DNA from 3 places in the uncultured Oribacterium sp. genome. Region 3 is predicted to be linked to each of the others. Evidence: predicted binding sites of a transcription regulator. Region 3 holds the regulator's gene; each other region holds the start of a gene.

Region 1 (3,282 bases), on a different contig from region 3:
ATCTTGGCACGGGAAGATAGCCGTTTCCCAAGCCTCTTTACCTCTGTAATGGATGACCAGGGAAACTTCCTCTACAGCTCTCGAGAAGATTTAAGAGAAAAAACCCTAAATGACGCACTGGACGAAAAGGATGTACCGGAGCTACTCAGCAAAATGCAGGAAGACAAACCCTTCCATGTGGTTTTACAGAATAAGAGCGGTCAAAGCAGACGTCTGTATTTTGCTCCCACACAGCTGGACGGCACAACGCTTTGGAGTCTTATGAGCATTTCCAGCAACGAATACTTGAGAGTGACCAAGCGCTTGATTACCGTATCCACCATTATCGTGCTTTGCGGTGTAGTATTACTGACACTGATTACCAATCTTTTAATTCGTTCCTCCTTGAAGCCTTTGCAAATGATGGCCAAGGTCGGAAATCAGGTGGCAGACGGAAACTTAAATGTAGAAATTCAATATCAAAAACAGGATGAAATCGGCACCATTGCCCACGCCTTTGATAAAGTTATGCAACAGATTAAGAGCATTATGCAGGATTTAAACGAAAAGCTCTCCTCTGTTTCCCACGGAAATTTCCGTGTCGACCTTTCCGACGAAAGCCTTTACAAAGGAGACTACAGACCATTACTGCTTTCCCTTCGGGATATTACTACAGACTTATCCGACACCATGGAGGAGATTAAACGTTCTGCATCCGAAGTAAACAGCGGAGCAGAACAGGTATCCAATGGAGCACAGTCTCTATCTCAGGGCTCTACGGAGCAGGCCTCTTCCATAGAGGAACTAAGCGCTACCATGAGTGAGATTTCCGATAAGATTAAGAGTACCGCAGAACAATCCCTGGAAGCCAACAAGCTCAGCCTGTCTTCCGTGGAAGCTGTAGAGCTCAGTAACCAAAAAATGGAAGAAATGTCTCTGGCTATGAAGGAAATTACGGAAAAGTCCAATGAAATCGGAAAGATTATCAAAACCATTGACGATATTGCTTTCCAAACCAATATCCTTTCCTTAAATGCGGCGATTGAGGCGGCAAGGGCGGGAGCTGCCGGAAAAGGCTTTGCCGTAGTGGCTGATGAAGTCGGAAATCTGGCACAGAAGTCCGCAAAGGCCGCTCAAAATACCAGTGACTTGATTGAAGAAACCATTGACGCCGTGTCTCGCGGAGCAAAAATCACACAAGAAACCGCAGAATCCATGGATTTGGTAAAGAGCAAAGCAGAAGGAATCACAAATATTATTTCAAAGATATCCGATGCTTCCGAGGATGAAGCCCGTGGCATTGTACAGTTGAGCTCCGGACTGGATCAGATTTCCTCCGTGGTACAAAGCAATACCGCCACAGCGGAACAGTCTGCCGCAGCCTCCGAAGAGCTGTCCGGACAAGCCAATGTCTTACAGGAGCTGGTATCCAAATTCCAATTAAAGAATAAAGAATAAAAGGAGCTGTAAATAATCAAAATAGTTTTCTAAGCAATATAGGTCTGAAATTAGGGCTCAGACTACCCCGCATTCAGACCTATATTGCCGAAAACCTATTTATTATTTTGATTGTTTACAGCTCCTTAACCTTCAATCATAATCGGCTGCTTTTCCGGAAGCTTCTTCTCCCCTTCCTTCGGGAAGGAAAGCTTCAAAACGCCCTGTTCAAACTTTGCTTTTACATCTTCCTGCTTAATGCTCTCTCCAACATAAAAGCTTCTTTGCATAGAGCCGGAGTAACGCTCCTGACGAATGAGTTTCCCCTTCTCGTCCTTCTCCTCTTCATTTAAGCCCTTTACGGCACTGACCTGAAGATAGCCGTCATGAAGCTCTACCTTGATATCCTCTTTCTTAAAGCCCGGAAGGTCGATATCCATATCGTACTGTCCGTCCTTCTCATGCACATCCGTCTTCATCAGTCTTCCTGCCCGGTCTCCATAAAGCTTATTCTCTACTCTGCCAAGACCTCTAAAGCCCGGGAAATCAAACCAATCATCAAATAAATTTTCTCCAAAAATGCTAGGTGCTAACATATCTTTTTCCTCCTTATACTCTTCTTTTGACTTCTAATCTCTTGTAATTTTTTTCAGCAAGGGGAAGAATCTTCATCATCGTGAGAACCTTTAAAGTCCTTGCGGTCTTCTCTGTTCCTCTGCTTGATTATGATTATACTCAAGTTGTTAGCACTGTCAAGTGTTGAGTGCTAATTTAGTTGTGAAAAATATGTGTCTTTTTTAGTTAAGAATCAGCCTTACGCTTCCGTAAAACTGATTCTTTGTGCCAAAACATCCACCTTCGCCATAATGCCAAAGGGAATAATCGCTCTGGGAGTGGCATGTCCCACATTCAGATTGAATACAATCGGAAGAGTGGGATTACCAATCACCTCCGGAAGAATTTCCTGATACTCCTTGGAATAACGCTCATCCATAGGCTTCCCCACCAGCACACCGCTGAGGACTTCGAAAATACCGCTTTTCTTTAAGGCTTTGAGCATTGTCCGATACTTCTCCGGATTGGGCTGATTCTCACTGCTTTCCAGCAAGAGAATTTTCCCTTTCCAGTCTTCCAAATCCGGAAATAGTGCATACTTTTTGCATAAGCTGACAGAATCCTCGTGCCTCGTTGTGTCAAAGACATCATAGAGGGTATCTATACAACCCCCTAAGATTTCTCCTTGAAAAACAGGACTGCCCTGTAAGAGCAAAAAACCTTTATTCTCATGGCTAACTCGTTTTGTTCCTATTGCTTTCGGTCCAAAATCTGTCCGCTCCTCATACCAAATCGGACTCGGCTCAACACAACGAATGCTTCCGCTTTGAATCAATTCCGAAAAGTATTTTTCGCTGTAGGGCAGCATTTCCTCTTCCAACTCACAAATATCCGGTAGAAAAGCCTGTCCGTAAAAGCTCTTAATCCCTAATTTATGAAGCATCAAGTGATTCATCGTGGTATCGGAAAAGCCAAGGAAAATCTTTTGCTTTACAACCTTTTCCAATTGTCCCTCTTCAAAAAAATAGGGAAGTAGGCGATAAGTATCCTCTCCCCCTATGGCACATAAAATCATATCTATCGAATCGTCGGAAAAAGCCTGTAAGAGATCCTCTGCCCTCTTTTCCGGATGCTATTTCAGATAGTCTAAGCCTTTCAAGGCATTTTCCATGAATTTCACTTCCAGCCCAAAACGACGTAGGCGTTCCAAGCCTATTTTTACTTCATGCTGCACAAAGTCTTCTCCCAGAACACCGCTGGAGAGACTGACAATGGCTACAGTTTTTACCTTTTGCACCACGCTTCTCCTTC
Region 2 (3,282 bases), on a different contig from region 3:
GCAAGCTCCGTCTTACCTACACCGGTAGGTCCTAAGAAGAGGAAGGAACCGATGGGCTTTGTGGGATCCTTGATTCCCGCCTTGGAACGAAGAATAGCCTCTGTAACCTTGGTTACCGCTTCTTCCTGTCCAATCAGTCTCTTATGGATTTCATCGTCCAGATGAAGAACCTTGGAACGCTCGGACTCGTTTAACTTGGTTACCGGAATACCGGTCCAACGGCTGATGATTTTGGCGATTTCCTCCTCTGTCACCTTGTCGTGTACCAAGCCTTGAGCTTCCTTGCTTTGTGCAAGTTCCTCCGCCTCCTGCAATTCCCGTTCTACCTGGGGCAGGTCCTGATATTGCAGCTTTGCCACCTTTTCGTAGTCGTAGTTTTGCTTGGCGATGTTCATTTCGGACTGAATCTTATCCTTCTTCTCTCTTAAGGTCTGAAGGTTAGATACGGCGTTACGCTCATTTTCCCACTGAGCCTTCTGCACATTAAACTGATCCCTAAGCTCGGAGAGCTCCTTCTGAAGGGTGGCCAGTCTTTCTTTGGAAAGCTGATCCTCTTCCTTCTTTAAAGCCAATTCCTCAATCTGGAGCTGCAAAATCCTTCTTTGCATTTCGTCCATTTCCTCCGGCATGGAGTCCATCTCGGTCTTAATCATGGCGCAGGCTTCATCCACAAGGTCAATGGCCTTATCCGGCAGGAACCTGTCGGAAATGTAACGGTCGGAAAGGGTAGCTGCCGCAACCAGTGCGGAGTCGGTAATCTTTACCCCGTGGTAAACCTCATAACGCTCCTTAATACCTCTCAGGATGGAAATGGTGTCTTCCACATCCGGCTCGTCCACCATGACAGGCTGAAAACGTCTTTCCAAAGCAGGGTCTTTTTCAATATATTTTCTATATTCATCCAGAGTGGTGGCTCCGATACAATGAAGCTCTCCTCTGGCCAGCATGGGTTTTAAGAGATTTCCGGCATCCATGGAGCCTTCGGTTTTTCCGGCTCCTACAATGTTGTGAATCTCATCGATGAAGAGCAGGATTTCTCCCTCGGACTTCTTCACCTCGTCCAAAACTGCCTTTAATCTTTCTTCAAACTCTCCTCTATATTTAGCGCCGGCAATCAATGCACCCATATCCAGGGCGAAAATCTTCTTCTTTTTCAAGGAATCCGGCACATCTTCCTTGGCAATTCTTTGGGCCAAGCCCTCTACCGCAGCGGTTTTACCAACCCCGGGTTCTCCGATTAAGCAGGGGTTATTCTTCTGCTTTCTGGAAAGAATACGGATGATATTACGAATTTCATCATCTCTTCCGATAATGGGGTCAAACTTCTGCTGTCTGGCTCTTTCCACCATTTCGTAACCATATTTGTTCAAAGAATCGTAGGTGCCTTCCGGATTGTCGGTAACTACCTTCTGATTGCCTCGAACGGAGGACAGAGCCTGTAAGAAGCCGTCCTTTGTAATATGAAATTCTTTGAAAAGCTCCTGAATCTTCTTATCTCCATCCTTTAGGAGAGCCAGGAAAAGATGCTCTACGGAAACATATTCATCTCCCATGGCTTTGGCATGGTCTTCCGCATTCATCATAACCTTATTGGCGTCCTGGGAAAAATACTGCTGTCCCCCGGCAACCTTAGGCAGGCTGTTAATCTTCTCTTCCAGCGCTCTCTTAAAGTCTTCTACCGGAACTTCCATCTTTTCCAGAAGCTTTTCAATCAGGCTGTCTTCAATGTCTAACAAACTATATAAAATATGAAGCTGTTCAATGGCTTGATTGCCGTGGTCCATAGCAATCTTTTGGCTGTTGTTGATACTTTCAACGGATTTTTGGGTAAAACGATTAATGTTCATAGGAGTACCTCCTTTATTTTCCTTAAGATAGCTCCATTATACACGCATTGTTAGCACCGTCAAGTGATGAGTGCTAATTCTTTTGTGATTTTTTTGTGAAGCAAATTTCACTTGCTTTTTTGGAAAACTCCCGCTATACTTACTCCCGTTATATATTTCATAAGGGAGTAACAAGAGCCTAGCTCGTGGATATCAACATTGCATGCAGGAAACTGCTGGTATCTACTGAAAATGTGAGACTTATGCAACCCAGTTTTTCTGAGTGGCATAGGTCTCTTTTTATTCTATGAAGAGCGCCGACCTACGACAGGCTATCTCATTTTTAGAAGCAATCAGATTCTTGCCTCTTATGAAAACCTAGGGAGAAAGGGTAAAGGAAAATGAAGGATCAAAACATGGAACAGAAAAGCACAAGAAAAGTATGGCAGGACAAGGCTTATCAAATGGAGATAGCCCAGCTGCTGAGAGCCGTAGAAAGTCCGGTGGAAACAGGACTTTCTACGGCCGATGTAGCCAAAAGACAGGCGGAGTACGGCAGTAATGCTCTGGAAGTGGAGAAGCATTCTTCTCTATTAGAAAAATTTATAGAGCAATTTAAAGATTTTATGATTATCATTCTTTTGGCTGCTGCCGCTGTTTCTCTTTTTGCCAGCCATGAATGGCATGATGCGGTGATTATCCTTTTGGTGGTGGTTTTAAACGCTATTATGGGTGTGATTCAGGAGGCAAAGGCGGAGGAGGCCATTGATGCCTTAAAGGAAATGGCTTCTCCGGATGCCAGAGTTCGCAGAAACGGCAATGTGGAAACCATCAAATCCCATGAGCTTGTGCCGGGAGATATCGTGCTTTTGGAGGCAGGAGATATTGTTCCTGCAGATATGCGTCTCTTGGAAGCCAACTCCCTAAAGGTGGAGGAGGCGGCTCTTACCGGCGAATCCGTTCCCGTGGATAAGGACATTGCCCCCATTACTTTAGAGGATGCTGGAATCGGCGACCGAAAAAACATGGTTTACTCCGGTACCAATGTGACCTACGGCCGTGCCGTGGCAGTGGTTACCGCCATCGGTATGGATACGGAGGTGGGACATATCGCCAATATGCTGGCCCATGCGGAAAAGACCAAGACTCCTTTACAAAGGGATCAGGACCGTTTGGGAAAGAGCTTAACCATTATGATTTTGGCCATTGCCGCTGTAACCTTTGTGGTGGGACTGCTTCGGGGAAGAGCCATTACCGATATGCTTTTGGTATCCATTTCCCTAGCGGTAGCCGCTATTCCTGAGGGCTTACCTGCCATTTCCACCATCATCCTCTCTCTGGGAACCCGTTCTATGGCGGAGAGAAAGGCTCTGGTGCGTACTCTTCCGGCGGTGGAGACTCTGGGAGGTACCCAGGTAATCTGCTCCGATAAAACCGGAACCCTAACTCTGAACCA
Region 3 (3,282 bases):
AAGGGCATCGATATTCTTATCGGAAATACCGGAAAAGGCAGGGTGGTAGAGCTGATTAAGGCCTATCGGGAGGCTATGCTGGAAAATGATGCAAGTCCCATGGAGCCCTTTTCCCCGGTGCGGGAGGAGGGAGAGTATGAAAATCTCTTCCTCTCCAAGCCAAAGGATAAGAGCAGAGCCTTTGTAAAGGTGCAGGACGGCTGTAATCAGTTTTGCGCCTATTGTATCATTCCCTATGTTCGGGGGAGAATTAGAAGCCGTAAGGAAGAGGACTGCCTGGAGGAGATTCGCCATTTGGCAAAGGAAGGCTTTCAAGAGGTGGTGCTTACCGGCATTCACCTGTCTTCCTATGGATTGGATTTTGAAAATCTTTCCTATGAATATGCCAGCAGAAAGGCGGAAACGGGAGAGGCTTTACTCCATTTGATTTCTGAGGTGGGAAAGATTTCCGGTATTCAAAGAATTCGTTTGGGGAGTCTTGAACCTAGAATTATTACGGAACGCTTTTTAGCAGGTTTAAAGGAAGTAGAAGCAATCTGCCCTCATTTCCACCTGTCCTTACAAAGCGGTGCGGAAAAGACCCTTAAAGAAATGAATCGTCATTATACGAAAGAAGACTTCAAAAAGGCAGTAGAGGATATCCGAGGAGTTTATCCCTTGGCGGCCATTACTACGGATGTGATTGTTGGCTTCCCCGGAGAAAGGGAGGAGGATTTTCAGGAGTCTCTTACTTTTTTAAAGGAAATCTCCTTCTATGATCTCCACGTATTCAAGTTCTCCAGAAGAAAGGGGACGAAAGCAGACGAAATGAAGGAGCAGATTCCGGATAATATCAAAACAGCCCGTTCCAAAGAGCTTTTGGCACTGGCTTTGGAAGACTCTAAGAAATTTAGAGAGAAATTCTTAGGAAAAGAAAGCTCCATCTTAATAGAAGAAATTCGAGAGATTGAAGGAAAATACTATTACACCGGATTTAATAAAGAATATATCCGCTATATTCTGCCGGTACAGGATGAACTCTTGGCAGTGTTCGAGAAAGACAAAGAAAAGCAAGAAGAAAGATTGGCCCTTTTAGGAAAAGAAGCTATCGGAAGCATTAGAACGGTAAAAGGCTTAGAACTGAAGGGAGAGATGATTTTAGGGGAGTAGGAAGAGCAAACTGTAAAAATCAAGCCTTGCGTTTCTACAGCGTTCTTTCCCCGAACAAGGAGGGGCGGATTTCTCATGCTTCCGACTTTTGGCATTTGTCTTAGATTCAAAAATTTTTTCGATTTTTTTCAATTTTGCATTTTGGCATATTGATTCTATTACTTCTTTATTCAATACATTCGGCTTGCTTTTCCGGTATAGGGCTTATGACGGGGGCAATCTGAGCCCGTGGGTTCTTAGCTTTTGTCTTTTAAAAGTTTAGAACCCCTACGTGGCGAGGTTAGCGGGAGCGTGCCCCGGAGTAAGCCCTATACCGGAAAAGCGAAATCCATATATTCTATAGAAAAAACAGTAAGAAAAATGCGGAAGTCGGAAGCAAAAACTCCGCCCAACTATGTTCATCAGAAATTCACAAAGTTCTTCATAAAAATTCTTGACACATCCTTCCATTAGCGGTATATTATGACCATGTGTTAGCACTCAATACACACGAGTGCCAACAAAGCCGAGAAAGGAGGGAAAGAGTTCTGTGGATCAGAGAAAGGTGATTATTCTCACCACGATTATCAAAAACTATTTGGAAACCGGCGAGCCGGTAGGTTCTCGCACCATCAGTAAGTTTTCCGGTTTGAATCTAAGCTCGGCAACCATTCGTAACGAAATGAGCGACTTGGAAGAGTTAGGGTATATAATACAGCCTCATACATCTGCAGGAAGAATTCCCTCAGATAAGGGTTACCGCTTTTATGTGGACCAGCTTATGGAGAAGCAGGAGCGGGCTTTATCCGATGTGAAGAGCTCTATGTTTGCCAGAATGGAACGACTGGAAAGTACCTTACAAGCTTTGGTAAGAAACATTGCCAGTGACACCCACTACGCGGCCTTAGTATCGGGCCCCAGTATGCAGAAGAACAAAATCAAGTTCTTGCAGCTGTCTTTGGTGGAGAAACAGAAGGTCTTATTCCTTCTGATGTTTCAGGGCAATATCGTAAAGACCATTACCTTAGATATTCCGGAGGATTTGGAGCAGGCTGCCATCCTCTCCTTGAACCTTTTGCTAAATGATGTTTTAGCAGGCTTCTCCGTGGAGGAGCTGGGAGAAAAGGATATCCGCTCTTTAATGGATAGAACGCCTTATAAAGCAACGATGGAAACCGTACTTCGGGGAATGCAGGAGCTTTTGCATCCTGAGGAGGAAGAGGTAGAGATTTATACCTCCGGTGCCACCAACATTTTCAAATATCCGGAGCTTACCGATTCGGAAAATGCCTCCAAGCTGATTTCCGCTTTAGAGCGGAAGGAGGAATTGGCAGGTCTTCTGAAAGATAACGAGTCGGAAGAAAAGGATGGAAGCATTCAGGTCTATATCGGAAAAGAAAGTCCTTTGGAGGACATGGCGGATTGTGCAGTAGTTACCGCAAAGTATCACTTGGGTAACGGTATGCAGGGTACCCTTGGTGTCATTGGACCGAAGCGAATGGATTATGAGAAGGTTTTAAAAACTTTGACAAATCTGATTCAGGATATGGAACGGAGTTTTTAGATAGAGAAAGGAGAAACTTGTGGCAGAAAATACAGAGCAGCAAGGGATGGAAGAGGAGCTTCATAAGGCTCAGGAAGCATCTGCAGAAGTAGATAGGGAAGAGAATGCAGAGGCTGCTTCCGAAGAGACTTCCGGAGAGGAATCCGTGGAGAGTTCTCAGGCTGTAGAGCAAGGAAGCTCCGAAGAGAATCCGGAACTTCTCCAATTAAAGGATAAGTACCTTAGAACCTTGGCGGAGTATGAGAACTTTAGAAAGCGCTCCGAGAAGGAAAAGGCACAGATGTTTGAACTGGGAGCCAAAAGCATTATCGAAGCTCTGCTTCCCGTGGTGGACAACTTTGAAAGAGCTTTAAGTCATGTGCAGGAAGAGGAAAAGGATTCCCCCTTCGTCAAAGGCATAGAAGGGATTTACAAGCAGATTCAGAAGATGTTTGCCGATTGCAACATTCAGGAAATCGAGGCCCTCGGTAAGAAGTTTGATCCGGCTTTACACAATGCGGTGATGACGGAGGAAGAGGGAGATGCGGAGGAAGATACCATTACCCAGGATCTTCAGAAGGGATATACCTATCGGGGAAATGTGGTTCGAC

Evidence for each region. The regulator HrcA, encoded in region 3, represses chaperone genes, less so after heat shock. The targets are predictions, from matches to a motif close to TGTTAGCACTCNNNNNNNNNGAGTGCTAACA.
Region 1: the regulator HrcA is predicted to act here: its motif matches at 2,158-2,188, upstream of RDQ32_RS06585 (Hsp20/alpha crystallin family protein).
Region 2: the regulator HrcA is predicted to act here: its motif matches at 1,896-1,926, upstream of clpB (ATP-dependent chaperone ClpB).

Annotation. Positions count from the first base shown of each region.
Region 1 is NZ_CABSXI010000029.1:25,611-28,892, reverse strand. It holds partial or broken gene RDQ32_RS06590 (methyl-accepting chemotaxis protein) at 1-1,437, shown strand, start outside; gene RDQ32_RS06585 (Hsp20/alpha crystallin family protein) at 1,563-2,012, opposite strand; partial or broken gene RDQ32_RS11145 (S66 peptidase family protein) at 2,231-3,271, opposite strand.
Region 2 is NZ_CABSXI010000018.1:18,831-22,112, reverse strand. It holds gene clpB (ATP-dependent chaperone ClpB) at 1-1,847, opposite strand, end outside; gene RDQ32_RS04890 (cation-translocating P-type ATPase) at 2,228-3,282, shown strand, end outside.
Region 3 is NZ_CABSXI010000031.1:21,547-24,828, forward strand. It holds gene mtaB (tRNA (N(6)-L-threonylcarbamoyladenosine(37)-C(2))-methylthiotransferase MtaB) at 1-1,149, shown strand, start outside; gene hrcA (heat-inducible transcriptional repressor HrcA) at 1,679-2,692, shown strand; gene grpE (nucleotide exchange factor GrpE) at 2,712-3,282, shown strand, end outside.